Regions from separate parts of the Shewanella sp. SM55 genome, predicted to be linked through region 1. Evidence: predicted binding sites of a transcription regulator. Region 1 holds the regulator's gene; the other holds the start of a gene.
What was found. Region 1 encodes NrdR, which represses ribonucleotide reductase genes. Its sites were predicted from a motif close to AAACACNANATNTNGTGTTT; they were not measured.
Positions count from the first base shown of each region.

Region 2: nrdA (class 1a ribonucleoside-diphosphate reductase subunit alpha) is a predicted target of NrdR. The motif match lies at 1,848-1,867, and genes of this name have one in related genera.

Region 1 covers NZ_JAKKRS010000002.1:409,071-425,596, reverse strand. The annotation lists gene L5L91_RS05185 (MBL fold metallo-hydrolase) at 1-263, opposite strand, end outside; gene L5L91_RS05180 (LysR family transcriptional regulator) at 538-1,479, shown strand; gene ettA (energy-dependent translational throttle protein EttA) at 1,632-3,299, opposite strand; gene glyA (serine hydroxymethyltransferase) at 3,489-4,742, shown strand; gene nrdR (transcriptional regulator NrdR) at 5,073-5,522, shown strand; gene ribD (bifunctional diaminohydroxyphosphoribosylaminopyrimidine deaminase/5-amino-6-(5-phosphoribosylamino)uracil reductase RibD) at 5,642-6,820, shown strand; gene L5L91_RS05155 (riboflavin synthase) at 6,871-7,527, shown strand; gene ribBA (bifunctional 3,4-dihydroxy-2-butanone-4-phosphate synthase/GTP cyclohydrolase II) at 7,623-8,726, shown strand; gene ribE (6,7-dimethyl-8-ribityllumazine synthase) at 8,857-9,336, shown strand; gene nusB (transcription antitermination factor NusB) at 9,348-9,752, shown strand; gene thiL (thiamine-phosphate kinase) at 9,831-10,787, shown strand; gene L5L91_RS05130 (phosphatidylglycerophosphatase A) at 10,803-11,297, shown strand; gene recN (DNA repair protein RecN) at 11,451-13,109, opposite strand; gene L5L91_RS05120 (AEC family transporter) at 13,238-14,200, opposite strand; gene lldR (LysR family transcriptional regulator LldR) at 14,491-15,390, shown strand; gene L5L91_RS05110 (DUF3319 domain-containing protein) at 15,427-15,660, opposite strand; gene L5L91_RS05105 (YjaG family protein) at 15,804-16,403, opposite strand; gene barA (two-component sensor histidine kinase BarA) at 16,378-16,526, opposite strand, start outside.
Region 2 covers NZ_JAKKRS010000005.1:145,199-161,724, forward strand. The annotation lists gene ubiG (bifunctional 2-polyprenyl-6-hydroxyphenol methylase/3-demethylubiquinol 3-O-methyltransferase UbiG) at 135-845, shown strand; gene L5L91_RS08980 (HAD family hydrolase) at 847-1,518, shown strand; gene nrdA (class 1a ribonucleoside-diphosphate reductase subunit alpha) at 2,022-4,310, shown strand; gene nrdB (class Ia ribonucleoside-diphosphate reductase subunit beta) at 4,385-5,515, shown strand; gene yfaE (class I ribonucleotide reductase maintenance protein YfaE) at 5,554-5,979, shown strand; gene L5L91_RS09000 (NADPH-dependent 2,4-dienoyl-CoA reductase) at 6,315-8,333, opposite strand; gene sppA (signal peptide peptidase SppA) at 8,499-10,346, shown strand; gene ansA (asparaginase) at 10,485-11,498, shown strand; gene L5L91_RS09015 (YeaC family protein) at 11,804-12,085, opposite strand; gene L5L91_RS09020 (hypothetical protein) at 12,082-12,399, opposite strand; gene L5L91_RS09025 (M14-type cytosolic carboxypeptidase) at 12,412-13,539, opposite strand; gene L5L91_RS09030 (response regulator transcription factor) at 13,766-14,446, opposite strand; gene L5L91_RS09035 (TonB-dependent receptor plug domain-containing protein) at 14,670-16,526, opposite strand, start outside.

The sequences.
Region 1 (16,526 bases):
GCCTTAATGGTGTCGACCAATTTTTGGGCATCGTTATTTTGAAATTGTGCATCGACTAGCATCATTTCGTGTTCGCCGCTGATAAAGCTCGATGACACGGCAAAGATGCTGTTTTCGCCCGGATTAAAATGACTCACTTGTAATGGCGCAGCATTGACCGCGCTAAGTCCCGCCAGCAACAAGGTGGCGGCTAGGCTGATTTTAGACGAGGCCTTCAATGTGGCGTTAACTGTGTTACGTATTGCATAGGTCGATGTGTTCATTTGGGGCTCACTTATAGTCACAGGGTGAAAGAGTAAAAGGTTCGATTTAGCATTCATTGATTTGCAGCTGCTGCAAAAGTGAGTTAAGTATAGGTTGCAATAATCAATAGATAAATGCGAGTATCTGCCCATGTTTGTTGCATTAATCGGACGAATAGCTGCGTGTACTATTGCATTCTTAATTACTAGTTACTTAGTTATGTGGGTACGCGAGTATGTCATTGAGCCTTCGAATGATTGAAAGTGAGTGATTGAACGAGAGTGGAGATAAATCATGGACAGACTCGAAGCGGCTAAGGTGTTTGTGACTATTGTTGAACGCGGCAGCATGATCAGCGCCGCCAATGCCTTAGATATGTCGCGTTCTATGGTGACCCGTTACTTGAGCGAAATGGAAGAATGGTCTGGTGCTAGGTTGTTGCATCGCTCGACGCGTAGCCTCAGCTTAACGCCAGCGGGTGAGCAAGTGCTGGACTATTGCCATCGGCTGCTCGAACTGGCTAACGAAGTGCCGGCGGTCAGTCATGCCGCTGTGGCGATTCCGCGAGGCTTATTGCGTATTAGCTGCTCCCAGTTTTTGGCGCATCAGATTTTAGCGCCCGTGGTACAGCAATATTTAGCCAGTTATCCGCAGGCGAGCGTGAATTTCCACGTGAGCAGCCAAACCGTCGATTTAGTCGCCGAGCGTATTGATCTGGCTATTCGCATCACCAATGAACTCGATCCCAATCTTATCGCTAGGCGCTTAGGGGAGTGTGAGTCTGTGGTGTGCGCCGCACCGAGTTATCTTGCCGCGCGCGCCGCCGTGCTGCATCCCGAGGATTTAACTCAGCATAACTGTTTAACCTATTCTTATTTTGGCGATGTGATGTGGCGCTTTTATAAAACCGATGTAGGGGCGAAACAGGCTCAAGCGCTGAACTCCGATCCTAAGTCAAACCAAGGTCAAGTATTTAACGTGCCTGTGAATGGTAATTTCAGCGCCAATGATTCTATGGTGGTGCTCAATGCCACGCTGGCTGGTGAGGGAATTGCTATGCAGCCAGTTTGGGCGGCGAAACCCTATTTAGACTCGGGTCAGCTAGTGCCTTTATTAACTGAGTTTAAACCTCAGTCCCTCGGTGTGTATGGCGTGTATCAATCCCGCAAACACATGCAACCTGCACTTAGGGTGATGATGGACATGCTGGTGGCCTACTTTGCCAGCTTGAATTGAAATAGTGTCAGTTTGAAATAGCACCTTTGAAATAGCGCCAAAGTCTACGGCACTCATAGCGTAACTGAATGCCATAAAAAAGGAGCTTAACCCTTTCGAGCTAAACTCCTCAGATTTACACTTGTCTAGATTCTAGATTCTAGATTCTAGATTTACTTTATCATGCGCTTGTATTTCAAGCGGTGTGGCTCAACCACATCGGCGCCATAGGTGTTTTTCAACCATGCCGAGTATTCTGTGTAGTTACCTTCGTAGAAGTTCACTTGGCCTTCGTCACGGTAATCCAGAATGTGGGTCGCGATACGGTCGAGGAACCAACGGTCATGCGAAATCACCATAGCGCAACCGGGGAATTCCAGAATCGCTTCTTCCAGTGCGCGCAGGGTTTCAACGTCTAAATCGTTGGTGGGTTCGTCGAGGAGTAATACGTTACCGCCCGCTTGCAGCAGTTTGGCTAAATGCACGCGGTTACGTTCACCACCAGATAAAGTACCGATGACTTTTTGCTGATCGCCACCACGGAAATTGAAGCGGCCTACATAGGCACGGCTCGGGATTTCCATGTTGTTGATACGCATGATGTCTTGACCACCGGAGATTTCTTCCCAAATGGTGTTCTTATCATTCATCGAATCGCGGAACTGCTCAACCGAGGCCAGTTGCACTGTATCACCCAGCTCAATGCTGCCGCTGTCTGGCTTTTCAGCGCCGGATAACATGCGGAACAGGGTCGATTTACCCGCGCCGTTGGCACCGATAATGCCGACGATCGCGCCCTTAGGCACAGAGAACGACAGGTTGTCGATCAATACGCGGTCACCGTAAGATTTGGTCAGGTTATTCACTTCAATAACCTTGTCACCTAAACGTGGTCCTGGCGGAATAAACAGCTCGTTGGTTTCGTTACGTTTTTGGTAATCGTTAGTGTTCAGTTCTTCAAAGCGTGCCATACGGGCTTTGCCTTTAGACTGGCGGCCTTTCGCGCCTTGACGTACCCATTCCAATTCTTTGGCAATGGTCTTTTGGCGAGCGCTTTCGGTAGCCGATTCTTGCTTTAGACGGGCATCTTTCTGCTCAAGCCATGAAGAATAGTTACCTTCCCACGGAATACCTTCACCGCGGTCGAGTTCTAAAATCCAGCCAGCGGCATTGTCGAGGAAGTACCTGTCATGGGTAATCGCGACCACAGTACCAGCATATTCCTGCAGGAAGTGCTCAAGCCAAGCCACAGATTCAGCATCCAAGTGGTTGGTTGGTTCGTCCAGTAACAGCATTTCTGGTTTTTCAAGCAGCAAGCGACAAATCGCCACGCGGCGACGTTCACCACCGGATAATACTTCGATTTTCTCATCCCAATCTGGCAGACGCAGGGCGTTGGCGGCGCGCTCAAGGACGTACTCTAAGTTATGGGCATCTTGGGCTTGAATAATGGCTTCGAGTTCGCCTTGCTCTTTTGCAAGGGCGTCGAAATCGGCATCCGGCTCGGCGTAGGCTGCGTAAACGGCATCGAGGCGAGTCAGGGCATTTTTTGCCTCTGCTACCGCTTCTTCAATCGCTTCACGTACGGTTTGATTCGGATCGAGTTTAGGTTCCTGCGGCAGGTAACCGATTTTCAATCCCGGCATTGGGCGCGCTTCGCCTTCAATTTCGGTGTCGATACCCGCCATAATGCGCAGTAGTGTCGACTTACCTGAACCGTTGAGGCCGAGTACGCCAATTTTGGCGCCGGGGAAAAAGCTTAAAGAAATATCTTTAAGGATCTGCTTCTTAGGCGGAACAATTTTACCCACCCGCAGCATGCTGTAAACAAACTGAGCCATTTTTCTCTATCTTAAGTGACTAATGATGCGGCTAATTCTACTCGATTGCGCGCCGAACTCAACTCGACAATGAGCCAAGTTCAAGCACTCTCTGCAGGAATTTCATGTTTCAAATACTGGGATTGTGACCGCGTTCCGAGTAGAATACCGCGCAACCCTACCTATAAGAATTGGCAGCTGGAGTAAGCAATGCTGAAAAAAGATATGAATATCGCAGATTATGATCCGGAACTGTTTAACGCAATTCAGAATGAAACTCTGCGTCAAGAAGAGCATATTGAGCTGATTGCTTCTGAAAACTACACCAGTCCACGCGTGATGGAAGCGCAAGGTTCACAGTTAACCAATAAGTACGCTGAAGGCTATCCAGGCAAGCGTTACTATGGTGGTTGTGAGTATGTGGACGTAGTTGAAACCTTAGCGATTGAACGTGCGAAAGAACTGTTTGGCGCAACTTACGCTAACGTACAACCTCATTCAGGTTCACAGGCAAACAGCGCGGTTTACATGGCATTGTTAAAACCTGGCGATACCGTACTGGGCATGAACTTAGCCCACGGTGGTCACTTGACCCACGGTTCACCGGTTAACTTCTCTGGCAAACTGTACAACATCATTCCTTATGGTATCGACGAGTCTGGCAAAATTGACTATGACGAGATGGAGCGTATTGCCTTAGAACATAAGCCTAAGATGATGATCGGCGGTTTCTCTGCCTATTCAGGTATCGTTGATTGGGCAAAAATGCGTGAAATCGCAGACAAAATCGGTGCTTATTTATTTGTCGACATGGCGCACGTTGCCGGTCTTATTGCTGCGGGCGTTTATCCAAACCCAGTACCACACGCGCACGTTGTGACATCTACGACCCACAAAACCTTAGCGGGTCCCCGTGGTGGCGTGATCCTATCTGCTGCTGACGATGAAGACTTGTACAAAAAGTTGAACTCTGCGGTATTCCCAGGCGGTCAAGGTGGCCCATTGATGCACGTTATCGCAGGTAAAGCGGTTGCGTTCAAAGAAGCCCTAGAGCCAGAATTTAAAGTGTACCAACAGCAAGTGGTTAATAACGCTAAAGCTATGGTTGAAGTGTTCCTTGAGCGCGGTTACAAAATCGTCTCTGGCGGAACCAGCAACCACTTAATGCTAGTTGACCTGATTGGTCGTGACTTAACGGGTAAAGAAGCCGATGCCGCTTTAGGTAGCGCTAACATTACTGTGAACAAAAACTCAGTGCCAAATGACCCACGTTCACCCTTTGTGACCTCAGGTGTGCGTATCGGTACGCCAGCCATTACGCGTCGCGGCTTTAAAGAAGCGGAATCGAAAGAGCTGACGGGCTGGATTTGTGACATCCTTGATGATGCGAACAATCCTGCTGTGATTGAACGTGTGAAAGGCCAAGTATTGGCACTTTGCGCACGTTTCCCTGTTTACGGCTAATTTGCCTATGCATCTACGCTTAGTAGATGAAGGGCCGAGATTGACCGCCGACAGACTTGATACTTATCACATCAGGTATTTAGCATCAGGCACTTAACATCAGGTATTTAGCATCAGGCACTTAACATCAGGTATTTAGCATCAGGCACTTAACATTAGGTTGTTAAGCTCAGGTAGTTAACCTCAGCCCATAAATAGGATAAAATCTCATGGCCGCATCTCGCGGCCATTTTTATTGGTAAAATCTTAGGTTTAAATCCATTGCGTTTGACTGAGATTTAACAGGTAAAGCCATTAACGCTTTACCACCATTCACTGGCAGGAGGCTCAATGCATTGTCCATTTTGTAGCGCGACAGATACTAAAGTCATCGATTCCCGATTAGTGGCAGAAGGCCACCAAGTGCGCCGTCGCCGAGAATGCACCGAATGTCATGAAAGATTTACCACCTTCGAAGGCGCCGAATTAGTTATGCCTAGGGTGATTAAGCGCGATGGTTCACGCCAACCCTTTGATGAAGAAAAACTCCAAGGTGGCATGTTGCGCGCCGTTGAAAAACGCCCCGTATCTATGGATGAAATAGAGCAAGCACTCAGCAAAATCAAGTCTACTCTGCGCGCCACTGGCGAGCGGGAAGTGCCGTCAGAAATGGTGGGTAACTTAATGATGGAGCAATTGATGAGCCTAGATAAAGTCGCCTACATTCGTTTCGCTTCTGTGTACCGCGCCTTTGAAGACGTGTCTGAATTTGGCGAAGCCATCGCCAAGCTGCAAAAGTAGTCATTGAGTTTTGTCGCCGACAAGGCAGACGTGTACGAGCGATTGGCGTGAAAGCACAAATTTAAAAGACAGGTTTGTAAGACTGGTGAAAGCCGAAACCTTTAACAACAGGGTTGAACATGAGCTTGAACATAAGTTGGTCCGTACTCGATACCCAAATGATGAGCCGCGCGATTCAATTGGCGCGCAAAGGCTTTTACACCACAAGACCCAATCCCTGTGTGGGCTGCGTTATCGTTAAAGATAATCAAATCATCGGTGAAGGTTATCATCAAAAAGCGGGTGAACCCCACGCCGAAGTGCATGCGCTACGTATGGCTGGCGAACGCGCCCGCGGCGCAACGGCCTATGTCACTTTAGAGCCCTGCAGCCATTATGGCCGCACGCCGCCCTGCGCCTTGGCGCTGATCAATATTGGCGTTAAACGTGTAGTAGTGGCGGTGGAAGATCCTAATCCGCAAGTAGGTGGTCGTGGCATTCAAATGCTGCGCGACGCCGGCATTGAAGTGGATGTGGGATTACATCGCGATGAAGCCTATGCCTTGAATTTAGGCTTTATGAAGCGTATGGAATCAGGTTTACCCAGAGTCACTGTCAAATTGGCTGCGAGTCTTGATGGTAAAACCGCGCTGTCTAACGGTGTGTCTAAATGGATAACTAGTCCAGAATCTCGCCGCGACGTGCAGCGATTACGTTTACGTTCTTGTGCACTGGTCACGGGAATTGAAACCATACTGGCGGACGATCCCTCACTCAATGTGCGTTATCAGGAACTTGGCAGCTTAAAAGACAGTGTAACCGAGGCGCAATTACTGCAGCCATTAAGAGTCATACTCGATAGTCACGCCCGTTTGCCGTTATCTGCTGCATGTTTGGCTATTGTATCGCCGATACTCTTGGTCTCGACCGTGGCTTATCCCGCAGAGTTTCAAGCACAATTGCCCTCCCATGTGAGTTGCCTCCTGTTACCTGCAATTGAAGGTCGCGTCTCATTGCCTGAACTATTAAGCTATTTAGGCCAAAGCTGTAATCACGTGTTGGTGGAAGCGGGTGCAACCTTAGCGGGCGCATTTTTAGCAGAGGGGCTGGCCGATGAGTTAGTGCTATATCAAGCGATGAAAATCCTCGGTGGGCATGGGCGTAATTTGCTGCAATTGCCCGATTATCAAACCATGGCACACATTCCTGCACTCACTTTGGTCGATGAGCGCAAATTAGGGCCAGATACCCGTTTAACCTTGAGCGTTAAGCTTGATACCTCTTTATCTAAATCGAATTGGAGCAAGATAACCGTTTAACCTTGAGTCTTATGCCTTATTACTTCTTTATTTAATTAAGTGAGTTAACCATGTTTACTGGGATTATTGAAGCCGTTGGCACCCTGCGCAAACTGGAGCGTAAAGGCGATGATATTCGCCTTACCGTCGCGAGCGGCAAACTGGATTTAACCGATGTGCGTTTAGGCGACAGTATTGCCACCAATGGCGTATGCTTAACGGTTGTGCAGCAACTAGCCGACGGTTATGTGGCTGATGTTTCAGCCGAAACAGTGAGTCTAACCGGGTTTGCCAACTATAAAGTGGGCACTAAGGTGAATCTTGAAAAGGCCGTTACTCCCACCACGCGTTTAGGTGGCCATATGGTCAGCGGCCATGTGGACGGTATTGCAACGGTTGAGCAACGCTTAGTGCGTGGGCAAGCCATCGAGTTTTGGTTAGCCGCACCCGCAGAGCTTGGGCGTTACATAGCCCACAAAGGTTCCATTACCATTGACGGCGTGAGTCTGACGGTGAACGAAGTGGACGGCAGTCGATTCCGCTTGACCATAGTGCCCCATACCGCAGGTGAAACCACCTTAATCGACCTGCAAGCGGGCGATAAGGTGAATATCGAAGTAGATTTAATCGCCCGTTATCTTGAACGCTTGATGAATTATGATGGCAAGGACAGCAAGAGCGGTGGCGTCACCATGGAAATGTTAGCCCGTGCCGGCTTTGTGCGTTAGTGCACAGGAGCAGATTATTTAACTTAAGCTTATCGGCAGCTTAGGTTATTTAGGTATAGAATTTCATAATAACAGCAAAATCATAAGGTCCTACAATGGCGCTGCACAGTATAGAAGAGATCATCGAAGATATTCGTCAAGGCAAAATGGTTATTTTGATGGATGACGAAGACAGAGAAAACGAAGGTGATTTGATCATGGCGGCCGAAATGGTCACGCCAGAAGCGATTAACTTTATGGCGAAATATGGCCGTGGGCTGATTTGCCAGACCATGACTAAAGCCCGTTGCCAGCAGTTAAACTTGCCTTTAATGGTGACGAATAATAACGCCCAGTTCTCGACTAACTTTACGGTTTCTATTGAAGCGGCGGAAGGTGTGACTACCGGTATTTCGGCCCACGATCGCGCTGTAACGGTGAAAGCGGCTGTGGCTAAAGAGGCTAAAGCGTCTGATTTAGTGCAACCAGGGCATATCTTCCCGTTAATGGCACAGGACGGCGGCGTATTAACCCGCGCAGGCCACACTGAAGCTGGCTGTGATTTAGCCCGTCTTGCGGGACTTGAGCCATCGGGCGTTATCGTTGAAATTTTGAACGAAGACGGCACTATGGCACGTCGCCCAGATTTGGAGATTTTCTCCGAGTTGCATGGCATCAAAATCGGCACTATCGCGGCTTTAATCGAGTATCGCAACACCAAAGAAACCACGGTTGTGCGTGAAGCTAAATGCAAATTACCGACCCGTTTCGGTGAGTTCGACATGGTGACCTTCAGAGACACTATCGACAATCAACTGCACTTTGCCTTAGTCAAAGGTGAGGTGAAAGAAGATTGTTTGGTGCGCGTGCATTTGCAAAATACCTTCAACGATTTACTCCACTCAGAGCGCGATCAGCAACGCAGCTGGCCACTCGAAAAGGCGATGGAGCGTATTTCTGCAGAAGGTGGTGTATTGGTTTTACTCGGTAATCAAGAACATCCCTGTGAAATCCTTTCTAAGGTGAAAGCCTTTGAAGCTGAAGATCAAGGCCAAGCGCCTGCTTCTGCAAAATGGCAGGGGACGTCGCGCCGTGTGGGTGTGGGTTCGCAAATTCTCGCCAGCCTTGGTGTGACTAAGATGCGCCTGCTCAGCTCGCCTAAACGCTACCACTCACTTTCAGGCTTTGGCCTTGAAGTGACTGAGTATGTGGCGGACTGAAACCCAAAGTTACACTGAAGTAAAATTAACAATTTCTGATAATTTGCATAGGGCTCTGGGCAATTGGCTGTGATATCATGTCGCCACTTTTCGCCCCGAGCTGGGTGCTTTAGCTAAATTAGGTAAGATAATGAACGTAGTTCAAGGTAATATCGAAGCGAAAAATGCCAAAGTTGCGATTGTAATTTCGCGTTTCAACAGCTTTTTAGTTGAGAGCTTGCTTGAAGGTGCACTTGACACGCTGAAACGTTTTGGCCAAGTCAGCGACGACAATATCACTGTTGTCCGTGTACCAGGTGCGGTTGAGTTGCCGCTAGCTGCGCGTCGCGTAGCTGCCAGTGGTAAATTCGACGGTATTATCGCATTAGGTGCGGTGATCCGTGGTGGTACTCCTCATTTTGATTTTGTTGCAGGCGAATGTAATAAAGGTCTAGCTCAAGTTGCTTTAGAATTTGATCTGCCTGTTGCTTTCGGTGTTTTGACCACTGATACCATTGAACAAGCGATTGAACGTTCAGGTACCAAAGCGGGTAACAAAGGCGGCGAAGCTGCTCTAAGCCTGCTTGAAATGGTCAATGTTCTGCAAGAACTTGAACAACAGTTGTTATAGTAGGAAAAATAATGAAGCCTTCTGAGCGCCGCAAGGCCCGCCGTTTAGCCGTTCAAGCCATTTATTCATGGCAACTAAGCGGGAATAATATTGCCGATGTCGAGCATGAGTTTTTAACTGAACAAAGTCTCGACGGTGTTGATGTAGCTTATTTTCGTGAGCTATTTTCAGGCGTTGCAACGAAGAAAACCCAATTGGATGAGCTGATCATCCCGCATCTGGAACGCCCGATTGATGAAGTGTCTCCAGTAGAGAAAGCCATAGTTCGTTTAGCGACCTATGAGCTGACTTTCCGTAAAGATGTGCCATATAAGGTCGCGATTAACGAAGCGATTGAGTTGGCAAAAGCTTTCGGTGCGGACGAGAGTCATAAGTTTGTGAACGGACTGCTCGACAAACTGGTTGCACGCAAGTAATAAAGACAAACGGTATCTTAGGATACCGTTTTTCATTGCTAACAAAGGTGGCCGATGTAAGTCGTGCCAAACTGTACAGTGAAAGAATTCCAATTAATTGAATGTTATTTTAGCAACCGCGGCCCCACTCGCCGTGATGTGAAGCTTGGCATCGGTGACGATTGCGCTTTAGTGCAACCTGCAGAAAACAAGTCGATTGCTATCTCCTGTGACACCTTAGTCGAAAATGTCCATTTCTTCCCCGATATGCCTCCCGCTGCCTTAGGTTACAAAGCTTTAGCGGTAAATTTATCTGATCTGGCTGCCATGGGCGCTGAACCCGCGTGGATGACGCTTGCCTTGACGCTACCCGAAGTCGATGAAACTTGGCTCAGTGGTTTTAGCGAAGGTTTATTTGAAGCGGCCGATTACTATGGCATCGCCTTAATTGGCGGCGATACGACTCGTGGCCCACGGGCGATTAATATCACAGTGCACGGCCAAGTCCCACAGGGTAAGGCACTCACTCGTCATGGTGCTAAAGCGGGTGATTGGATTTATGTCACGGGCACGCTCGGAGATTCGGCCTTAGGTCTGGATATCATTCGAGGCGCGCAACAGGCTAGAGCCGAGCATAAAGAATTCCTGATTAATCGCCATTATCGTCCAACACCAAGAGTTTTAGCGGGCCAAGCTTTGCGTTCGCTTGCCTCCAGTGCTATCGACCTTTCCGACGGGTTTATCTCGGATATCGGTCATGTGCTTAAGGCTTCGGCAGTCGGTGCTGTGGTGGACGTTAATTGCATCCCGCTTTCACGCGCGATGCAAGATACCGTCAGCGAGGAGCATGCCTTAGGTTATGCGCTAACTGGGGGCGAAGATTATGAACTGCTGTTCACCGTTCCTGAGGCGCAAAAAGGCGCGCTTGAGACGGCATTAAGCCATGCAGGAGCAAAGTTTGTTCGCGTAGGACAAATTTGTGCAGGCAGTAAGCTCAAGTTGCAACTCAATGGTGAGCCGTTTACGCCGCCGTATCACGGTTTCGAGCATTTTTAAGCGAAGAGCATGTTAATGAAATGGTTGTCAAAGGATCAGGTGCTAACGCGCCTGTCATTAAAAAATCCTGTCCACTTTTTGGCACTCGGTTTTGGTAGCGGACTCGCCGCTAAAGCGCCTGGTACTTTCGGTACCTTAGCAGCCATTCCCCTCTATTTATTGATGGCGCCATTACCGCTCACTTGGTATATCGGCTTAACTTTATTGAGCGCATTTGCGGGATTTTATATCTGCGGTAAAGCCGCTCAAGATATGGGGGTACACGATCACGGTGCGATTGTGTGGGATGAAGTGGTTGGGCTACTGATCACTATGATAGCGGCACCAGCAGGTTGGGGTTGGTTGTTAGTCGGCTTTGGTCTATTTCGCTTTTTCGACATCATCAAACCTTGGCCTATTCGATGGCTCGATGCCAAAGTTCATGGTGGCTTTGGCATTATGATTGACGATGTGTTAGCGGGCGTGTTTTCATTTATTTGTCTGCAAGGGCTAGTCTGGTGTGTTAGCTAACATTATCGTTAACCTAACATGATAGTTAACCCGGCATGTTAGTTAACATCTCCAACAACTAACCCTTAGTTTTTGATATGGCCCCTTAGCTTGTGATCTAGAGTGTGTAGATTCAAGCGTTTAGCTACCTCATTCGTTATCTAAACCATACTACTATTGCAGCAGTTCCCTTGCGTTCGCGAGGGTATTGCTGGTGATAGTATCGCCACCTAACAGTCTTGCAAGCTCTTGGATACGCTGCTCACGATCGAGCGATTTCATTGTGGTCTCAGTACTGCCTGCCTTATTAAATTTATCGACGAACATGTGTTGATGACCATTGCCCGCAACTTGCGGCAAGTGAGTCACGCACAGTACTTGGGTCGATTCCCCTAAGCTGCGTAACATGCGGCCCACCACTGCTGCGGTGGGGCCGGAAATCCCGACATCCACCTCATCGAAAATTAATGTCGGTGTGGCAACTTTCTTCGCGGTAATCACTTGGATCCCTAGCCCTATCCGTGAGAGCTCACCGCCAGACGCGACTTTCGAAATCGGTTGCAAAGGTTGGCCAGGGTTAGTGGTTACCATAAATTCGATATTGTCACTGCCATTGGCTGACATTTGCTCGGGGTGGAAATTGACTTCGATCGTAAATTTACCCTTAGGCATATTCAGTTCGTGGATTGACTGAGTCACCAGTTTGTCGAGTTCTTTAGCATAGCGGGCACGGCTTTGGCTGAGCTTTTGCGCATTGCTAAGATAAGCGGCTCTACTTGCCTCGACTTGAATCTGAATTTCTTCAAGTTTACTTTCATCACTGTCTAAGGTGCTTAGCTCAGCCTTTAATGCTAAATGATGCTCGGCCAGTTTATTCGGGCTAACATGATGCTTACGCGCCAGTTGCATGGCTTTTGATAGCCGTTCTTCTAAATAGGCAAAGTGGGTTGGATCGAGTTCAAGTTTACTCAAATAGTGCTGTAATTCGCCTGCACTTTCTTGCACTTGGATTAAGGCATCATTGAGCATAGTGTTGATATTGCTTAATGCGGGATCGTAGCTTTGCAGATCTTCGGCGAGGGAAACGACTCGGTTGAGTAGCGACTCTATATTGTTCTCTTCGCCCTCTGTGAGTATATCTAAGCTCGCCTGACAGGTATCAATCAACTCAGTGCCATTAGCCAGACGTTTGTGCTCTTGCTCAATCTCATCGAACTCATCAACTTTAAGATCAAACTCATCGAGTTCTTCTACTTGATATTGCACTAATTGCTTACGGGCAATACGTTCATGCTGGGAGGCTTCGAGTTGTTTTAGATCGGCCTCAATTTGCTTGCAGCGTTGAAAGCTAGCGGCAACCGTATCTATAAGCAATCTGTGGTTGGCATAACTGTCGAGCAGGGTGAGTTGATGTTCACTTTTTAACATTGCATGGTGCGCATGTTGACCGTGAATACCGATAAGCAACTGACCCAGTAATTTTAGCTGCGTCAGCGGCACTGGATTCCCATTGATGTAGGCGCGTGAACGGCCATCGCTACCAATAGTCCGACGTAGAATGCACTCATCATCGAGTTCAAGATCGTTATCTTCTAACCAACGTTTTGCCAGTGGAATATCATCCAAGGAAAAGCGGGCGCTGACCTCGGTTTTATTGGCTCCGGGACGAACACTGCTGGCATCGGCGCGATTGCCTAGGCATAGGCCTAGCGCATCGATGGCAATCGATTTACCTGCACCGGTTTCACCTGTGATGCTGGTCATACCGGGGCGAAAATCCAGTTCTAAAAAACGGACGATAGCGAAGTTATTAATGCTGAGTTGGCAAAGCATAGTGAATTCCTGTCGAAAAACATACCAAACCACTGTATTGATAAACAGTATATACTGATTTTATATACAGTAAAGTGGCTTGGGTGAATAATCGGCATTAGTGGCAGTAAATATTTTTAATTAACTGATTATGCATAGGTTCTTACTAAGCTTTCTAAGATAGGTAAACTGAAGAAAGTGACTAAGGTGCCAAATAGAATGCCTTGAGCACTGGTAGAAGCCTGAGTGTTATAACGCTGGGCAAGTAAGTACACGCTAGCCGCGGTGGGCAGTGCGCTCAAGATCACGCCCATGATCAGGTAGTCACCATTTACGCCAAAACGCTTAAGCATAAAGTAGACGAGTGTCGGTTGGATAGCCAGCTTGAAGAGGTTGATAAGGCTCAATTCGATAAAATTCTTGGGGCTAAATACGCTGCTATCTTTCTGGTAGCGCATTGCTTTGGCGAGTACCATGCCGATAGCAAATAGGGCGCAGGGGCTTGAGGTATTGCCTATTTGCTGGATCATTAGCGCCAGCCCTGACGGCAGTTTTATCTCTAGCGCCGAAATGCCGACGCCAATTAAGCTACCAATAACGATAGGGTTTTTACCTACCGCCATCGCCATTATGACTAAGGCGTGGTGTTGTCTTTGGGTGTTAGTGGCCAGTTCCATCGAGACTAAGGCGACGGCAAACATCAGCACGGATAATAAGCTGGCAATCGCGGCGGCGACTAAGGCACTTTGTTGCTGCGGAAAGAGGATGATGAGCAGTGGAATACCAATAAATGCCGTATTACCAAAGGTGGCATTGAGGGCTCGAATAGCGGCAACCGCATGCTGTTTAGGGTTAGCGATCAGCGATAGCCCAAGGCAGACAAGATAAGTGATTACCATAGCTGTGCTGTAGCCTGCAATAAATCCCCATTGCAAAATCTCGTCAATCGGCTGCTGGGCGAGGGCGATAAGCATGATCGCAGGGAACGCAATATAGTAGACATATTGGTTTAGCACTTGATCCGTATCGACGGGCAAGAGTTTTAGTTTTTGCACTAGTGTACCGAGCAACATGATCCCGAAGACGGCAAACAGAGGGGTTAAAATGGTCATTTCCCTCACTCATCCTTACGATTAAATTTGAATAAACTCGCCCACCGTCGTCATTTTACTGTTGCTATGATTCTTGGTGGCCAGAGTTACAGCACTTGCTTCTTTTTATGTCACTTTAGAGCCAGATTTAGCGCCAGCGCAGTAAAACTCGCCACAAAATAACATACCATTTCAATCTAAGGCTATTGCGCTATGGTCGTATAAGTGAATAATTCAATGTTTAAAACACAATCACTTAGTGAATTTAGCGTTTTAACGTCAATACCCAATATGTGAAATTAGGATATGCAATGAGTGATGATTTAGGCGCTGAACTACAACTTGTCTATCTTTTTGTGCATTTAGTCAATGCGGGCAGTTTTTCGCAGGCGGCGAAAGAGCTCGATATGCCCATCGCCACTGTGAGCCGCAAGTTAGCGAAGTTGGAAGAGAAGCTCGATAAACAGCTTTTTATGCGCAGCACCCGCAAGTTGCGACTGACAGAGGAAGGGCTGGCGCTCTTTCAACGCTACCAGAGTGTGGTTGCTCAATTTGATGAACTAAGTGGTTTAGGCAGTGATAAACCCGAGGGAACTTTGCGCATCGCCGCGCCGATTTCGATTATTTCCATTGTGTTTATTCAAGCATTGAATGAGTTTGGCCGTTTGTATCCTGATATCCGTTTGCACATTTCCCAGAGTAATGAGTTAGTGGATTTGATCGACAAAGGCATAGATGTGGCGATTGTTGGCGGTGCTCAGCCTGATTCTTCTTGGGTGTCGAGTACCTTAGGCGAGCTCGACTATTGCCTGTTTGCCACACCAGAATATTTGGCTCAGGCACCTAAACTTGAGCATCCCGATGATCTTGAAGCCCATCAACTGATAAAAGTCTGGCCGCTGTTTAATTGGCATTTAAAGCATCCAAGCGGCGAGTCTTTTTATTTTAATGGCCCGACTAAGCTCACCCTCACGGATTTACACGGAGCGATTCAGGCGACCTTAGGCCATGGCGGGATCTTGTATGGTCCTGAACTATTTGTAAAACAGCAGATTAAAGAGGGAAAACTCAAAGTATTACTGCCTGAATGGATTGGCGAACAGAGGCGAATTTCGATTTTATATCATCAGCGCAGCCAGCAGCCGCTAAAGGTAAGAGTCTTTATTGAGTTTATGCAGTCAAAGGCGCCAGAGTTATTCTCTATGCGTTGATTTAACCGAGTTATTCTTTAATAAGGGAACTGATTTTTAGCGTCTTTTAGGTTTTACGGTGTTTTTGCTCATGGTGTTTTGAGTTTGTTTTGCGTCTTGCAGGCTGGAGCGTGTCGCGGGCAGTATGCCGAGTTCTAAGAAGTATCCCACTAAACGCCGTAGTTCAAATAAAGAACCGATACGCTGTTGATCTTTGATGGTCAGTTTCCAACTGTCGGTTCGTCCTTCGCTATTGGTTAAGATAAATCCTTGATAAACAATCTTTCTCATTGGAATAACTCAATCTTTATTGATGCTATTTATAGCAACTGGATATCTTTGACGGGATTCGTTGGTGAGGGTGTAAAACGATGATCCCTTTCTTATTCTGCATGGATAATAGGTGCTTGAGTAACCCCAAGCACCCCCATCAATTAAGCGACGCTGATACCGATATTTGATACGCCAGCTTCGATAATGTCTTTGCGTAAGCCTTTGACCAGTTCCGCTGTGATCTTCGGATTTTCTTCAATAATTTCCAGCAGAGAATTTTGTAATTCTTTCTCTTCTTCCATGACTTCATGGGCGAAAACGAAATCATCTAATGCTTCATCCACCAAATCGACATCGCTGATCGCTTCGATGTAGTTAGCCACTGTGCTGGATGATAATTTGCTGATATTGACTATGTCTTCTTCAATTTTGCCTTGAATCGCACCCAGTAAGGTCGATATGGCGACCACAGCATCCATGGCAGGATAGACGCCATAGGCTTCAAAATCAGCAGGATCTGGGGTGTTATCTTCCAGGCGTTGCAGATGCACATCGACATTGAATTTGAGCTTGGAGTCGTACTGGGATTGCCACAACAGTTCTAATGCGGTACTCAACACAGTAGGATCGCCAAACTCACAGACTTCGGAAAACAGTTGATAGTTGGGCAACATACGTTGGCAAAGTGCAGTGGCAAAGAGTTGTTTTTGTGGCAGTGTTAACGCCTTGAGACGTTTAAAGAAGCCCGTTTTTTTGGTCATCTGTTATTTCCGCTGATAGCTGTGATATCACTTGATTTGCCGCAGATTCTACCTTAGTTAACTCATCAAGTAACTCTAGTATTTCGGGTTCGAGATCTTCAACCGATGTTTCACGTTTTAGTG
Region 2 (16,526 bases), on a different contig from region 1:
GCACAACAATTAACATAAAAGCAGATAACTGCTGAAAATTCACTCGACCACAAGGGCTTAGCTCAGTCGAGCACTTTGTTTATCAAACATAGTCGTTATAATAGCCGCACAATACAGCTTCTTCAGGTAATAGCATGCATCAGAATACCAATGTAGACCCACAGGAAATCGCAAAGTTTGAACGTATGGCCGAAACTTGGTGGGATCTCAACGGCGAATTTAAGCCGCTGCATCTATTAAACCCGCTGCGCTTAAACTATATCGATCAAACCGCAGGCGGTATTTTCGGCAAGAAAGTGCTCGATGTCGGCTGTGGTGGCGGCATATTGTCTGAAAGCATGGCCCGCATCGGCGCCGAGGTTGATGGCTTAGATATGGGTGATGAGCCCTTAGAAGTCGCCCGCCTACATGCCCTCGAAACAGGCGTGAGCATTAATTATGTAAAAAATACTGCCGAGGCCCACAGCCAAGATCATCAAGCCTATTACGATGTGGTGACCTGCATGGAAATGCTCGAACATGTACCCGATCCACAATCTGTGATTAAAGCATGCTGTGACATGGTCAAACCCGGTGGTCATGTGTTTTTCTCCACCATCAACCGCAACATTAAATCCTACGTGCACACCATTTTAGGTGCGGAATATTTGCTAAAAATGCTGCCAGTTGGCACCCACGAGCATAAAAAATTCATTAAGCCTTCGGAGCTGATTGAGCTAGTAGATAATACCGATCTTATCTGTACCGATGCCTTAGGGGTAAGCTACAACCCATTGACGGGCATTTTTAAGTACACGCCTAAGGTTGATGTGAATTACATGATAGCGACGCGTAAGGTTGATTAATATGAGTCTGGCACAGATCAAAGGCGTACTGTTCGATCTCGATGGCACCTTAGCCGATACCGCGCCGGATCTGGTGCAAGCCCTCAATTTAAGTCTTCAAGACGTCGGCATCGCCGCGCAGCCGTTAGCGGCCATGCGCTACGCCGCATCCCACGGCAGTTTTGCCTTAGTCGATGCCGCGATCCCTGATGCGGCAGAAGATCTTCGGTCTCAAGTACAGCAAGGGTTGCTCGCCCACTATCAGCGTATAAATGGCGATCATTGTGCGCTATTTACAGGCATAGCAGCATTACTCGATTGGCTCGAGTTAACTCAGCTGCCGTTTGGGGTGATCACCAACAAGCCTGCGCGCTTTACCCGTCCCTTATTGCGAAAACTGAATTTACACTTGCGTATGCCCGTTATCATCAGTGGCGATTCTACAAAACACCCAAAACCCCACACTGCACCTATGCTGTTAGGCGCACAACAACTGAACTGTGCTCCAGAGCACATTTTGTATCTTGGGGATGCCGAGCGAGATCTGCTCGCGGCCAAGGCTGCTGGCATGTTAGGCGGCGTGGCCCTATGGGGTTATCTGGGCGTGAACGACAAGCCGTTGCAATGGCCAGCGCACGCGCATTTTGCGAGCCCAACTGAGCTACATCAAGCACTAATCGAAGCATTGGCTTAACAACATCAACCAAAAACAGCGCCTACAATGCTCACGAATAAGGCATCCAATACGTAACTTCACTGACGAACATCAGTGTGTCAGCATACTATTTATGACCCACGGAAAAAGTCAGGCGGATAAAAGATCGGCACTCGTGAGCGATCGCGATCTAAAGAAAAGGATCGCCTAAAAATCCCCCATGAGTGTGACACGCTAACCTGAAATTGAGCTTCAAGGTTAGTCGTTACTAACGCAAAATTTTATCCTCACGTTATCCACAAGATGTCCCCTGAATTCAGACTTGCAAATAGGGGCAAACCTCACTATCTTGTATCCCATATAATTTAAAACACCATATCTTGTGTATAGGTAACAATCAGACACACTAGAAGCTCGCCGCTTAATTGACTCGTTTTTAACCAGTCAGCTGTATTTAAGGGACGATTATTGATTGTTTTACAAGGATACGTACGGTGATTTTGCTCACCTAAATACATATAAGAACCAAGGCCTATCTCCAAATGAATAGCACTATGACAGTCACAAAACGCTGTGGCGATCGTGAGAATATCGATCTCGAAAAAATACACCGCGTAATTACTTGGGCAGCCAAGGGATTAAAAAACGTTTCTGTTTCTGAAGTTGAACTTCGCTCGCACCTACAGTTTTTCGATGGCATCCCAACCGAAGCTATCCATGAAACCATTATCAAGGCTGCGGCGGATTTAATTTCTCCAGAATCACCAGACTATCAGTTCCTTGCTGCCCGTTTAGCGGTGTTTCATTTGCGTAAGAAGGCCTTCGGTCAGTTCGAGCCGCCCGCATTGTATGCTCACGTGACTAAGTTGGTTGAGCTGGGTAAATACGATCAACACATTTTAAGAGATTACACCCGCGAAGAGCTGGATGTGATGGATACCTATATCGACCACTGGCGCGATATGGATTTTTCCTACGCTGCAGTAAAACAGCTGGAAGGCAAGTATTTAGTTCAAAACCGTGTTACCCACGAAATCTATGAGAGCGCACAGTTCCTTTACATTTTGGTTGCGGCTTGCTTGTTTGCCCGTTATCCAAAAGAGACGCGCCTGAAATACGTTAAAGATTTCTATGACGCGGTATCAACTTTTAAACTGTCGCTGCCAACGCCAATTATGGCCGGTGTGCGCACCCCAACGCGTCAGTTTAGCTCTTGCGTACTGATCGAATGTGGTGACAGCTTAGATTCCATCAACGCGACCGCTTCGTCTATCGTGAAATACGTCAGCCAACGTGCGGGTATCGGTATTAACGCCGGTCGTATTCGCGCCTTAGGTAGCCCAATTCGTGGTGGTGAAGCCTTCCACACAGGTTGCTTACCTTTCTATAAGTATTTCCAAACCGCAGTGAAGTCGTGTTCTCAAGGCGGCGTGCGTGGCGGTGCTGCGACCCTGTTCTACCCTATTTGGCACTTAGAAGTCGAATCTCTGCTGGTATTGAAAAATAACCGCGGCGTCGAAGACAACCGTATCCGTCATTTAGACTACGGTGTGCAGCTGAACAAAGTCATGTATCAACGTCTGATCAAAGGCGAAAACATTAGTTTATTTAGCCCATCTGACGTACCTGGCTTGTACGATGCTTTCTTTGAAGATCAAAACGAATTCGAACGTTTATATGTGCAATATGAGCAAGACAGCAGCATTCGTAAGAAAACCATAAAAGCCGTTGAGCTGTTTTCACTGATGATGCAAGAGCGCGCTTCAACGGGCCGTATCTACATTCAGAACGTGGATCACTGCAACACTCACAGCCCGTTTGATTCAAAAGTCGCGCCGATCAGACAGTCTAACCTGTGTCTTGAAATCGCCCTGCCGACTAAACCATTAAACAACATCGATGATCCAGAAGGTGAAATCGCGCTTTGTACGCTGTCAGCACTTAACTTAGGTTCTATCAAAGAGTTATCTGATATTGAGCCATTAGCCGACCTCGCCGTACGCGCACTGGATAATCTATTGGACTATCAAGATTACCCTATCAAAGCCGCGCAAATCGCCTCGATGAATCGCCGTACCTTAGGCATAGGCGTGATCAACTTCGCTAACTATTTAGCGAAAAACGGCATGAAGTATTCCGATGGTAGTGCGAACGCTTTAACCCACAGAACCTTCGAAGCGATTCAGTACTATTTACTGAAAGCCTCAATGAACTTAGCCAAAGAGCAAGGTGCGTGTCCGTTATTCCACGAGACCACTTACTCTCAAGGTATTTTGCCAATTGATACCTACAAACGTGATTTGGATAAAATTTGTGCCGAACCATTGCACTTAGACTGGGAATCACTGCGTAGCGATATCAAGCAATATGGCCTGCGTAACTCGACGCTGTCGGCATTAATGCCATCAGAAACCTCGTCGCAAATCTCCAATGCGACCAATGGTATTGAGCCACCACGTGGCCTTATCAGCGTGAAATCGAGCAAAGACGGTCAGCTAAAACAAGTGGTACCTGATTTCGATACACTGAAAGATAGCTATGAATTGCTGTGGAAAATGCCAAGCAACGACGGTTACTTACAGTTAGTGGGTATTATGCAGAAATTCGTTGACCAAGCGATTTCTGCTAACACTAACTACGATCCTTCACGTTTTGAAGGCCGTAAAGTACCCATGCAAACCCTGCTGAAAGATTTGCTCAATGCTTACAAGTTAGGTGTTAAAACGCTTTACTACCATAACACTCGCGATGGTGCGTCGGATTCACACGATGACATCACCAATTTAGAGAAAGAAGATGACGGTTGCGCCGGCGGCGCATGTAAAATCTAGTCTTTAACTTTAACGTTAACGGTTTTATAGGGATCCCGATTGAGTGGATCCCTATCCATTGGAAAAATAGCACCATGGCCTACTCTACCTTCTGTCAAACACCTAACGATGCCACCCGTGAACCTATGTTTTTAGGTCAATCGGTCAACGTGGCTCGTTACGATCAACAAAAATATGAAGTGTTCGAAAAACTGATAGAAAAGCAGTTATCTTTCTTTTGGCGCCCGGAAGAAGTAGACGTCAGTCGCGATAAGATTGACTACGGTGCATTGCCTGATCATGAAAAACACATCTTTATTTCGAATCTGAAATACCAAACCCTACTCGACTCGATTCAAGGCCGCTCGCCCAATGTGGCCTTTTTGCCGCTGGTGTCACTGCCTGAATTAGAAACCTGGATTGAGACTTGGTCTTTCTCTGAGACGATTCACTCGCGCTCATACACCCACATCATTCGCAATATTGTTAACGATCCTTCAGTGATCTTCGACGATATCGTCGTGAACAAAGAAATCTTAAGCCGTGCGACCGATATCGCCGCTTATTACGATCATTTGATCCAACTGACTCAGATATTCCATTTACTCGGTGCAGGAACCCATGTCATCGATGGCAAAGAAGTCATAGTAAACACCCGCACCCTGAAAAAAGCCTTGTACCTGTGCATGATGTCAGTCAACGCCCTAGAAGCCATTCGTTTCTATGTTAGCTTCGCCTGCTCATTTGCCTTTGCTGAACGTAAGCTCATGGAAGGTAACGCGAAAATTATTCGCTTAATCGCCCGTGATGAAGCCTTACACTTAAACAGCACTCAGCATATTTTAAGCATCATGCAAGGCGGTAAAGACGATCCAGAAATGGGTGAAATTGCTGCAGAATGCCAACAGGAAGCTTTCGATTTATTCTTCAAAGCCGCAGAGCAAGAAAAAGAATGGGCCAAATACCTGTTCAAAGACGGCTCTATGATAGGTTTGAATGAACAGATCCTGTGCCAATACGTTGAGTTTATTACTAATCAACGCATGAAGTCGGTGAATCTACCGCAACCATACCCAGAAATAACCAATCCATTACCTTGGATGAAAAACTGGTTAGAAAGCGATGCAGTGCAAGTTGCACCACAGGAAGTTGAAGTCTCTTCATACCTTGTCGGCCAAATTGACTCCGCGGTTGATGGTGATGAGTTCCTCGACTTCGATCTATAAGACACTTAAAAGTGACGTTACAAAATGGCATTAAAACAGTGACATCAAAAAAACGGCCACAAAACCTGTTTGCGAAGGCGCCAATCGTGCGCCTTCAAGGTCAACCTGTGTTGCTCTTTACCGAGCAACAAGGCACTTTGCTGCAAGCGCTCGAAGCCAAAAAAGTCAAAATCTTCTCAGAATGTCGCAACGGTTTCTGCGGTGCCTGCAAAACACGCGTCATCAGCGGAAAAGTCAGCTACTTAAACGAACCCTTAGCCGAACTCAAACATGATGAATGTTTACCCTGCTGCTGTGTGCCTACCGAAGATTTAGAGCTGGACTTGTCACCTGAAGGTGCAGCTGTGGTCACCTATGCGTGTCAATCTCATCAGAATAAAGCCAGTTTGGCTAAGCCAAAGCAAACACAAAATGTAGCAAGTGACACATGCACGCAGAAACAGGCAGTGTTTGAAGACTCATAACGGCAAGACTCGATTGTTCAATAAGCTGCTTTAAACAAGATGTGGCGTTAAAACCCAAAATCGCTTTAAAACAAAAATGAGCTTTTAAACAAAGAGTATCTCTTAAACAAAGAGTAGCTTTAAGACAAACAGCCCCTTTCAATACAGCCTTATTCAATCCGCGCCATTAGATACCAAACGTTTTAAAACCCACTATTCTCCCTTCCCTCTATTTACAATGCATTCACACAAAAAAAACTAAAACAACCTAAAACAAAAAAGCCTGAACACAAGTTCAGGCTTTCAGAATCTAACATTGAATACTTAAGATTTAAAACGTAAGTCTTATCGACTTTCTATAAACGCATTGCCAGTTCAGCGCCTTGGCGGATTGCACGCTTAGCATCAAGCTCTGCCGCGACATCTACGCCACCAATCAGATGCACAGGCAGGCCCGTCGCTTTCATCTCATCCACTAACGTGCGATTCGATTCTTGCCCAGCACACAAAACGACGTTATCAACGGCCAGCACTTCAGCGGTTTCACCCACGCGAATATGCAGTCCGGCATCATCAAACTTATCGTAACTCACGCCCGTTTTCATCTTCACATCATGTTGCTTAAGCACAAGACGGTGGATCCAGCCGGTAGTTTTACCTAAGCCCTTGCCCATCTTCGACGTTTTACGTTGCAGTAAAAACACCTTACGATGATCAGTATTGTCGGAATGAGGTTCAGTTAGGCCGCCTGCATGCAGGTAAGTTTTATCTATGCCCCACTGTTGCAGCCATTTATCGGGGTTCAAGGTGCTCGACTGGCGCTCACACAAAAAGTGCGCCATATCGAACCCTATACCGCCAGCGCCAATCAAGGCCACCGTATTACCGACAGTCACTTCACCCGAGAGCACTTTTTGATAATCGACCACCCGTGGGTCGTCAAAACCGGGTAAGACTAAATCACGCGGCACAACGCCTGAGGCGATTACCACTTCATCAAACTTTTCGGTCGCCAGCACACTGGCATCGAGACGAGTGTTTAATCTCAGCTCCACCTTATGCAGCTTAATTTGGTTAATGAAATAACGAATAGTCTCGTTAAACTCTTCTTTCCCAGGGATTTTACGGGCGAGATTAAACTGACCACCCACCTCGGATTTCGCTTCAAACAAAACAACGTCATGGCCACGCATGGCGGCATAGACAGAAAACGCCATGCCCGCAGGGCCTGCACCCATCACCGCAATACGCTTTTTATTTACTGTGGGTAAGAAGTTGATTTCAGTCTCATAACAGGCGCGAGGATTCACTAAGCAAGTTGCGCGCTTGAGGGAAAAAGTATGATCAAGACAAGCTTGGTTGCAGCCAATGCAGGTGTTGATAAGCTCCGGTGTGTTCGCAGCCGCTTTATTCACGAACTCGGGATCGGCGAGGAAAGGCCGCGCCATCGACACCATGTCAGCTTGACCAGAGGCGATAATCTGCTCACCAATCTCAGGGGTGTTAATGCGGTTAGTCGCAATTAAGGGAACGGAAACAGATTGTTTGAGCTTTTCCGTCACCCACGCAAAGGCGCCACGGGGCACGCTTGTCGCAATGGTCGGTACACGCGCTTCATGCCAGCCAATACCGGTATTTAGAATGGACACGCCAGCTTGCTCTAACCACTGCGCCAGTTGTACCACTTCATCCCAAGTCGAACCATTATCCACCAGATCGAGCATGGATAAACGGAAGATAATGATGAAATCTTTACCAACTTTTGCCCGTATCGCGTTAACAATCTCAATCGGGAATTGCGCCCGTTTTTCAAACGCACCACCCCATTCATCGGTGCGGGTGTTGGTGCGCGCACTGACAAACTGATTGATCAAATATCCTTCAGAGCCCATCACCTCAACACCATCGTAACCCGCTTTCTTGGCAAGGGCGGCGGAGCTGGCGTAATCCTTAATGGTCGAGCACACTTGGCGACTAGACATAGCAGACGGCGTAAAAGGTGTAATGGGTGATTTAATCTTGCTCGGTGCTTGGGAAAAAGGATGATAGCCATAACGTCCCGCATGCAAAATTTGCATACAGATCTTACCGCCAGCCTCATGCACCGCCTGCGTTACCACGCGATGCTTACCCACTTGCCAAGGAAAACTCAGCTGACAGGCATGGGGCGTAAGGCGACCACGAAGATTGGGGGAAATACCACCCGTCACAATCAAACCTACACCGCCCAGAGCGCGTTCTTTATAAAACACTGCCAGTTTCTCAAATCCGCCCTTTTCTTCTTCCAAACCTGTATGCATTGAGCCCATAAGCACACGGTTTTTGAGCTGGGTAAATCCCAGATCTAAGGGTTCTAATAAATGGGGAAACGACATTCAAACATCCTTTTAAAACAAGTGATTTAAATCAGCATACCTTGTGTCAAATCTAAGCTCAACCGTTGGATCGAGGCCATCAGTCAAAATCCTTTACAATTGTGTTTAGCCTGTAGCGCCATTTTCAGTTAGCATTGGCAGATTGGACTTATAAAGGAGTGGCAGATGTCCGCTAACCCATCGTTTTTCAAGAGAATATGTTTGTTTATTTGGCACACCCTGAACGGGACACGTAAACTCATCCTCAATCTAATCTTTTTTGGACTCTTAGCCGCGATCATTATCTCCATTGGCAGTAGCGAAGATATCCAAGTTGAAGATAATTCGGCACTGGTGCTTAATTTAGCCGGCTCTATTGTCGATCAGAAACAACAAGTCGATCCCTTAGAAGCCGCATTCAAACAAGGCCAAAATGCCAACGCCGATGGTGAAATCCTACTCGCCGATGTGCTTTATGTCATTGACAATGCAGCGCAAGATCAACGTATTAGCGTACTAGTGCTCGATCTGGTCGATCTTAAACGTGCAGGGATCAGCAAACTACAATCTATCGGAAATGCACTCAATCGCTTTAAAGAGAGCGGTAAAAAAGTCATCGCCATCGGCAACTACTACGAGCAAAATCAATATTTCCTCGCCAGTTTTGCCGACACCATTTACCTCAATCCCCAAGGCGGTGTCTCGCTTGATGGCCTGAGTATGTACAACCAATATTTCAAATCGGCCTTAGAAAAACTCAAAGTCAAAGCGCATATTTTCCGCGTGGGGACCTTTAAATCTGCAGTTGAACCCTACATACGTGACAATATGTCAGATGCTGCGCGGGAAGCCAGTAGTGCACTGTTAGCCGATGTATGGCAAAGCTACACACAAACTGTCGCAGGCAATCGTAATATCGAACCGAATTCTCTGGTGCCCGACGCAACCACTTATTTGGCAGAGCTCGATAAAGCCAATGGCGATTCAGCCACAATGGCAATCAACATGAAATGGGTTGATAACCTAGCGACCACAGAAGATTTTCGTAAAACCATGCTAGAAACCGTAGGAAAAGCCAGCAGTGGTGACAGTTTCAAGCAAGTCAGTTTTTATGATTACTTAACCTTAGTGACACCATTACCCAGCTTTGTAGAGCAAGACAGTGTTGGTATTATTGTGGCAAGTGGCACAATTTTGAACGGCACTCAACCTGCGGGCCAAATTGGCGGCGAAAGCACCGCCGAACTGCTACGTAAGGCACGTTTTGATAAGCACATTAAAGCCTTAGTATTACGTGTTGATAGCCCTGGCGGTAGCGCCTTTGCCTCTGAGCAAATTCGTCAAGAATTACTGGCACTTAAAGCAGCAGGTAAGCCCGTGGTTGTGAGCATGGGCAGTTTAGCCGCATCCGGTGGTTACTGGATTTCAGCCAGTGCCGACTATATCTTCGCAACGCCAACGACGCTCACGGGTTCGATTGGGATCTTTGGTATGATTACTACCTTTGAAGATTCATTGGCCAGTATAGGCGTGCATACCGATGGCGTATCGACCTCAGAATGGGCAGGATTATCAGTTACCCGCACACTTTCCCCCCAGATTGAAGCGATTATCCAACGTCATATTGAACGCGGCTATTCGGACTTTATCTCCCTGGTCGCTAAAGAACGTAAGATGACCATAGAACAAGTCGATAAGATTGCTCAAGGCCGCGTTTGGAGCGGTAAAAAGGCTCTTGAACTTGGCTTAGTCGATGAACTGGGTGATGTAGATGAAGCCATAGCTAAAGCCGCTAAACTCGCGGATATGACGCTATTTGATACCCGCGTCATCGAACAAGAGCTGACACCCGAACAAAAATTCATGCAGCAGATGTTTGCCTCAGTATCGAGTTACCTGCCCGCCTCACTAAGTCAGTCATCGATGTTAGAGCAAATGCTACAACAGTGGACTAGCAGTTTGAAAACGTTAACCTCTTTTGATGATCCAAATAACGTCTACATCTACTGTGATAGTTGCAATATGATGAACTAAATCTGCTAGCGTCTAGGTTGCTGCTCGCAACGTCAAGATGATGACAAAGACAAAGCCCGGATCTCCGGGCTTTTTTATTGGGTTTATGTCAGTAAAATCGTATAATTCGGCCACTTGAAGCTAAAGAAAACGACAAGAATGACTAAACGCTCCATTTATGTTGCCTATACTGGCGGCACCATCGGTATGCAAAAGACCGATAACGGCTTTGTCCCCGTCGCGGGATTCCTGACTCAGTGCGTGCAATCTATGCCTGAGTTTTACCATGAAGAAATGCCGACATTTGTGATCCACGAATACTGCCCGCTTATCGACTCTTCCAATATGGCACCAACCGATTGGCAGATGATCGCCGACGATATACAAGCCAATTACGATAAGTACGATGGCTTTGTAATCCTTCACGGCACAGATACCATGGCGTACACGGCTTCGGCACTGTCGTTTATGCTGCAAGGCCTATCAAAACCTGTGATAGTGACGGGCTCGCAAATTCCCCTCGCCCAGTTGCGCTCAGACGGCCAAACTAATTTATTGAACTCACTCTACATAGCGGCGAATTATCCAGTTGCGGAAGTGTGTTTATTCTTCAATAACAAACTCTTTAGGGGCAATCGCTCGACTAAGGCCCACGCCGACGGTTTCGATGCTTTCGCCTCACCCAACTTCCCGCTACTGCTTGAGGCGGGGATCAAAATCAATCTGCGCGCAGGCAAAATCACGGTCGCCAACGATACCCCATTAGAAGTCGCTCATATCAGCCCACAACCTGTCGGTGTGGTGACCTTGTATCCTGGGATATCAACACAGATTTTTGAGAACATTCTGCAACAGCCAGTTAAAGCCCTCATACTGCTAACATTTGGTGTGGGTAACGCGCCGCAGGATGCCGCCTTACTCAAAACCTTAAGGCAAGCAGATGAACGTGGCATAGTGCTGGTGAATCTAACCCAATGTTTCCAAGGTAAGGTGAATATGGGCGGCTACGCCACAGGCAATGCATTAGCCAAAGCAGGCGTGATCAGTGGCGCCGATATGACCATAGAAGCGGCCTTAGCAAAACTGCATTATTTGCTATCTAAAAATTTGCAGCCAGCTGAGATAAAAGCGGCCATGTTACAAAATCTAGTCGGTGAACTGAGCATAGATTAAAGATAGTGTCTTCTAATCTGTTTGTTGCCCTCAAACGCTAGCAACAAAAAAAGCCCATATTTGATGGGCTTTTTTGATTTAAACTCAGACTAGATTTTAGTTCAGACTTAACAGCACTAAATGAGCGTTTATTTTAAGACTTTTGCGGACCAAGAGTTGCATTGAAGTTATTTGATATCAAATCAATGTTAGCATTGATATCACTAACAAAAGATAAAATGCTAGCTCCCCTTGCCAACCTCAGACTTACACCTAATTCCTAATAAAGCACACCTTGCAAGCCGATCTGCGCGGCCAGTCAGAAATTATAAATCCTGCGCTTTAAAGCCAGCAATCGGCTCACCGCGGAATTGCTTTTTCAGCTCGGCCTTAGACAGCTCATTTATTTTACCGTCAGATGCAATAGTGAAATGCTCTGTTTGCTCAAGCTTACGCGCTTGATACAACATCACCACCTGCAGAGTCGATTCACGCTGAGTCTCACTCAACACAGTACCATCCTCCCACTTACCCAGCTCAGCAGCACTGCGAAGCCTTTCATAAACTTCAATGGGCATTTGATCGATCACTTGATTGATATCCGTCATACACTTTTCCGCTTATGTAACACGATTCTGACTCGTGTAATGAGATAACCTACAAAACCAAACACAAAGCATATTCCGGCGATATTCGCCCGCATACCTTCGGCGGGTTCCCCACCCCAAAACCAAATCACCACACCAGCAATGAACAAGGTCATAGCAACGAAACTCTGATTCATTAAGCTGCTGGACTTTTGAATATGGCTAATGCGCGATAAGGACTCATTGTCGCCATCGGTTTTTGCTTGGCAATGGGGGCATGAAGGCGCTTTGCTCGACATACGTTTACGACACACCGGACATTCAATTAATGCCATATCAGCCTCGCCCTAACGTAACTTATCAACAACGGCGAGCATGGCAATCAGCGATGCTTCACCTAAATAAATACTGCGTTCTGGTGACCAACCCACAAAAGGATCGGCCAGATTGTTATTGTCTTTAAACGGCATCTCAAGGGTATTTGATAAACACTTGAAGGTCTGGGCAACCCAATTAGACGCTACGGTCAGATTCGCTTGGCCTGGCTCATCTTTATCATAGCCAAACTGAGTTTGAAAATCGGCACTGGCTAAGGTCAATGCTTGGCTAAAGTCCGCTTGCAGCTGCACGAGTTTATCATTGTAAGCGGGAACGCCTTCACAACCCGCTAGAAACACATAAGGTAAGCCTTCATCACCATGCACATCATAAAACAGGTCAACACCCGTTTGCTGCATCTTGTTGACGACGTGATATACCTCAGGGCTTTTTTCTAAACTCGGAGTTTGCCACTCGCGGTTAAGATTAATCCCAATCGCATTAGTGCGCAGGTGGCCTCTGACACTGCCATCGGGATTCATGTTGGGGACTATATAGAAATTAGCCTTATCAAGCAGCGCCTTTGCCGTGGGACAGTCATTATCGAGTAAACGATTCACTAGGCCTTCAACTAACCATTCAGCCATCGTTTCACCCGGATGTTGTCTGGCGGTGATCCAAATATTGCGTTTAGAAGGATCGCCATTCCCTACTTTCATCAGAGTAATATCGCGGCCATCTAAGGTCAGGCCTAAATGCTCTAAATTGACATCTGGGTGTAACTGGGCGCCGCTGAGTAAATCTAAATGACGCTCATAGCTGTAGGGTGCAAAGTAAGCGATTTGAATGGCATCGCAATCTAACTCTATGCTAATACTCAGTTTACCGTCTTGATATTGAGTCGGAATACGGAACCAATGCTGGCGATCATAACTGGCCACCGCCTGATAATCTTCCCATCCCTTGGTATAAGAAGCGGTTCCCGCATTGATAATATTCAAGGTGTAATGGTTACCCACCTCACCTTCAAATCGAAAATTGAACCATTGATAAAACTCACCACCCGCATCAGGGCGGATAGCAAGTTGAATATCGTCTTTATTATCAAGATTGACGACTTGGATATTTCCGCCATCAAAGTTGGCACTGATCCGCATAATGATTCCTAATAGGTTGTTAAAACTAAGGGCAATTTAATGGCGTGCGACAGATAGCACACGGCACATTTTATTATATGGCCGATAGAATAAACCAAAACATCCCAAGGGGAAAACGAAAGCCATTAAATTCAGTCAAGACACTTGCAATCGGCCTTTAATTAACCAGTTAACACGCCTAAAATCCACAAAAAAAAGAGCCTTTCGCTATAAATTAATGAAGATATTAGACCATAAAACTATAACCTTGGCCTCGTACTGTATTTATCAAATTACGCGGCAAGCTGATATTGGCTAGCTTGCGGCGAGTGTTACTAATATGCATGTCCAGATTACGGTCAAATCGGCCCAAATCTTTCTGTAGCACTGAGCGCTGCAACTCTTGCTTAGTGATGACTTGGCCTTTTCTTTCAAAAAGATATTTAAATAATTTAAACTCGGTTTGGGTCAAATCGACATAGCGGGTGCCAATAGTGATCCTATAACTCATTTCATCGAAGTTAATCACTTTAGCCGCCACAGTCGCCATTTGCGGCGAGTGAGAGTGACCGGCACAGAGACGCCGCTCTAAGGCTCGTAAGCGGACAAAAATCTCTTTTATGCTAAACGGCTTACTCAGAAAATCATCTGCCCCCAATTCATAACCAGTGATGCGATCATCTTCATTGTCACGTGCTGAAATCATCAGTACCGGCGTTGAACATTCACGCGCTTTTAGCAACTCAAACCCATTCATCTGTGGCATCACTAAATCAAGCACTATGATGTCTGGAGCAAAACTTTCAATGCATGCCAGCCCCTCGATGCCATTAACCGCACACTTAACCTCATGCCCTTGCGTACATAAGGCATCAGCTAACCACACGCTAAACAATGGATCATCATCGACCAAGAGTATTTTACTCATCCTTAAAGTCCAAACGAGAATCTATATCATTTATATTACCATGCGAATCGAGACGACTCTAGCGCTATTACATTAGTTAAGAAGTGTGATGTTGAAAACTGTGAACAAAATACGATATTAACAACCAATCAACGGATGATTAGCGACTCTAAATTCATCTCGTAAACTCCCAATAAAAAAGCGCCCTAAGGCGCTTTTTAGAAACTAAGAGTCTGAACTTAGCTTAGAATTTAACAGTTACACCACCGTAAATCACGCGGCCGACTGTGTCATATACTTGTGGAACTGTACCACCATCGCTACCGTTAGAAACAGTAACTGGTTTTTCATCAGTGAAATTCTTAACGCCTAAACTGACAGTCGTCATATCATTAATATGATAAGTACCAGAAATGTTATGGTACAAAATTGAGTCTACATCAGTACCTTGAGCTAGATCTGTCATTCCGCCGATATAACGATTGAAGTACATAACACTCCAATCATCTTGACCCGCTGACAAGCTAAAGTTGTTACGAACTCGGGCATAAGCACCAAAGTTACCATCAATAGTACCAGTATAGCTTTCACCATCCTGCTCGAAGTTAACTAAGTAAGTTGTGTCATTGTTTAGTTTCCAATCTAAACCAATAAGCTCAAAGCTGTAGGCTAAGTTGAAATCTACACCACTCGTGTCTTGTGTACCCACGTTAGTTAAAGCATTCGTTAAATTATCTAAATCGCCATTAGCGCCGATATTGAAAATTTCACAAGATGCTGCACCTGTTGCATCGCCATCTACTTGGAATCTATGACATGCATCTAGACCTGCTTGAGTGTCCATACGCGCAATAGCGTTATCAACTTTGAAACTCCAGTAATCCAAAGTCACAGACATACCATCAAGATAGCTTGGCGAATACACTAAACCAGCCGTATAAGACTCTGATTCTTCAGGCTTTAAATCTGGATCTGATGTACGATTTACTAAAATTTGTGGATCTTGAGCATTGCCCCATGGATCATCTAAATAATCAAACGAACCTGAGTTACCACCATACAATTCAGCAACACTTGGAGCACGGAAACCAGTAGCCGCTACACCACGAACCATTAACTCATCCGTTGCTGCATAAGTTAAGCCAATCTTCCAAGTGGTTGCTTTACCAAAAGTAGAGTAATCATCTAAACGTAGCGCAAATTCACCCGTTAATTTCTCAGTGAAAGGCACACTTACTTCTTGGAAAATAGAAATAACGTTATAGTTACCATCTGTAGGGTCTTGTTGAGCAGCAGTACTTTCACCAGCAACAACTACAGGATCAGGATTATAAAAACCACTTTCACGACGGTATTCTGCACCAATCGCAAAACCAACGGCACCTGCTTTTAAATCAAACAATTCGCCATTTAAACCAGCAGAAAGTGTTTGTTGCTCATTACCACCATTTGCTTGCTCTGAATAACCGATTTCGTTAATCATTTGCTGTGTTAATGGGGTGCCACTAAACCATGCATTAGGATTTGCATAGATCGAATCAAGCATATCTGATGCATTGATAGAATTATCTACTGCAGTTTTAGCTTGGTTTTTACCATAGGTGTAGGTTACATCCCAGTTCATACCAGTATGAACATCTAAGGTGCCCGCTAAGCCACCTGATAAACGCCAAGTATCAGTATCCTGAGTATAAATACGAGGACCTACATCGTTAGTCCGGCGACGATAGTTAACTAAACCCTTATCATCGGCTTTAATACCTGCTGCGATCATGCCGCTATCAAGCGTTACACATGGAGCTCCGGCTGGAACGCCCGCCGCGCCACAAACATTTAGCATAAGATCAGCGGGTTGAGCAGCCATTTGCTGGTTAGAACGACGGTTGGTATAAATAGCATCTGCAGTTAACACAACATCATTACCTAACTCTTGAGTCATGTTAGCAAATAAACTACGACGTTCACTTGGTGTTTGATAGTAACTATCTTGGGTAAAATCATAACCGTATGAACGGTCTACCCAGTTACCATTGGCATCTTTAATCTTGCCGCCTAAAGTACCTTCAGGGATAAATGAACTTGCACCAGGTTCAGTCCAATC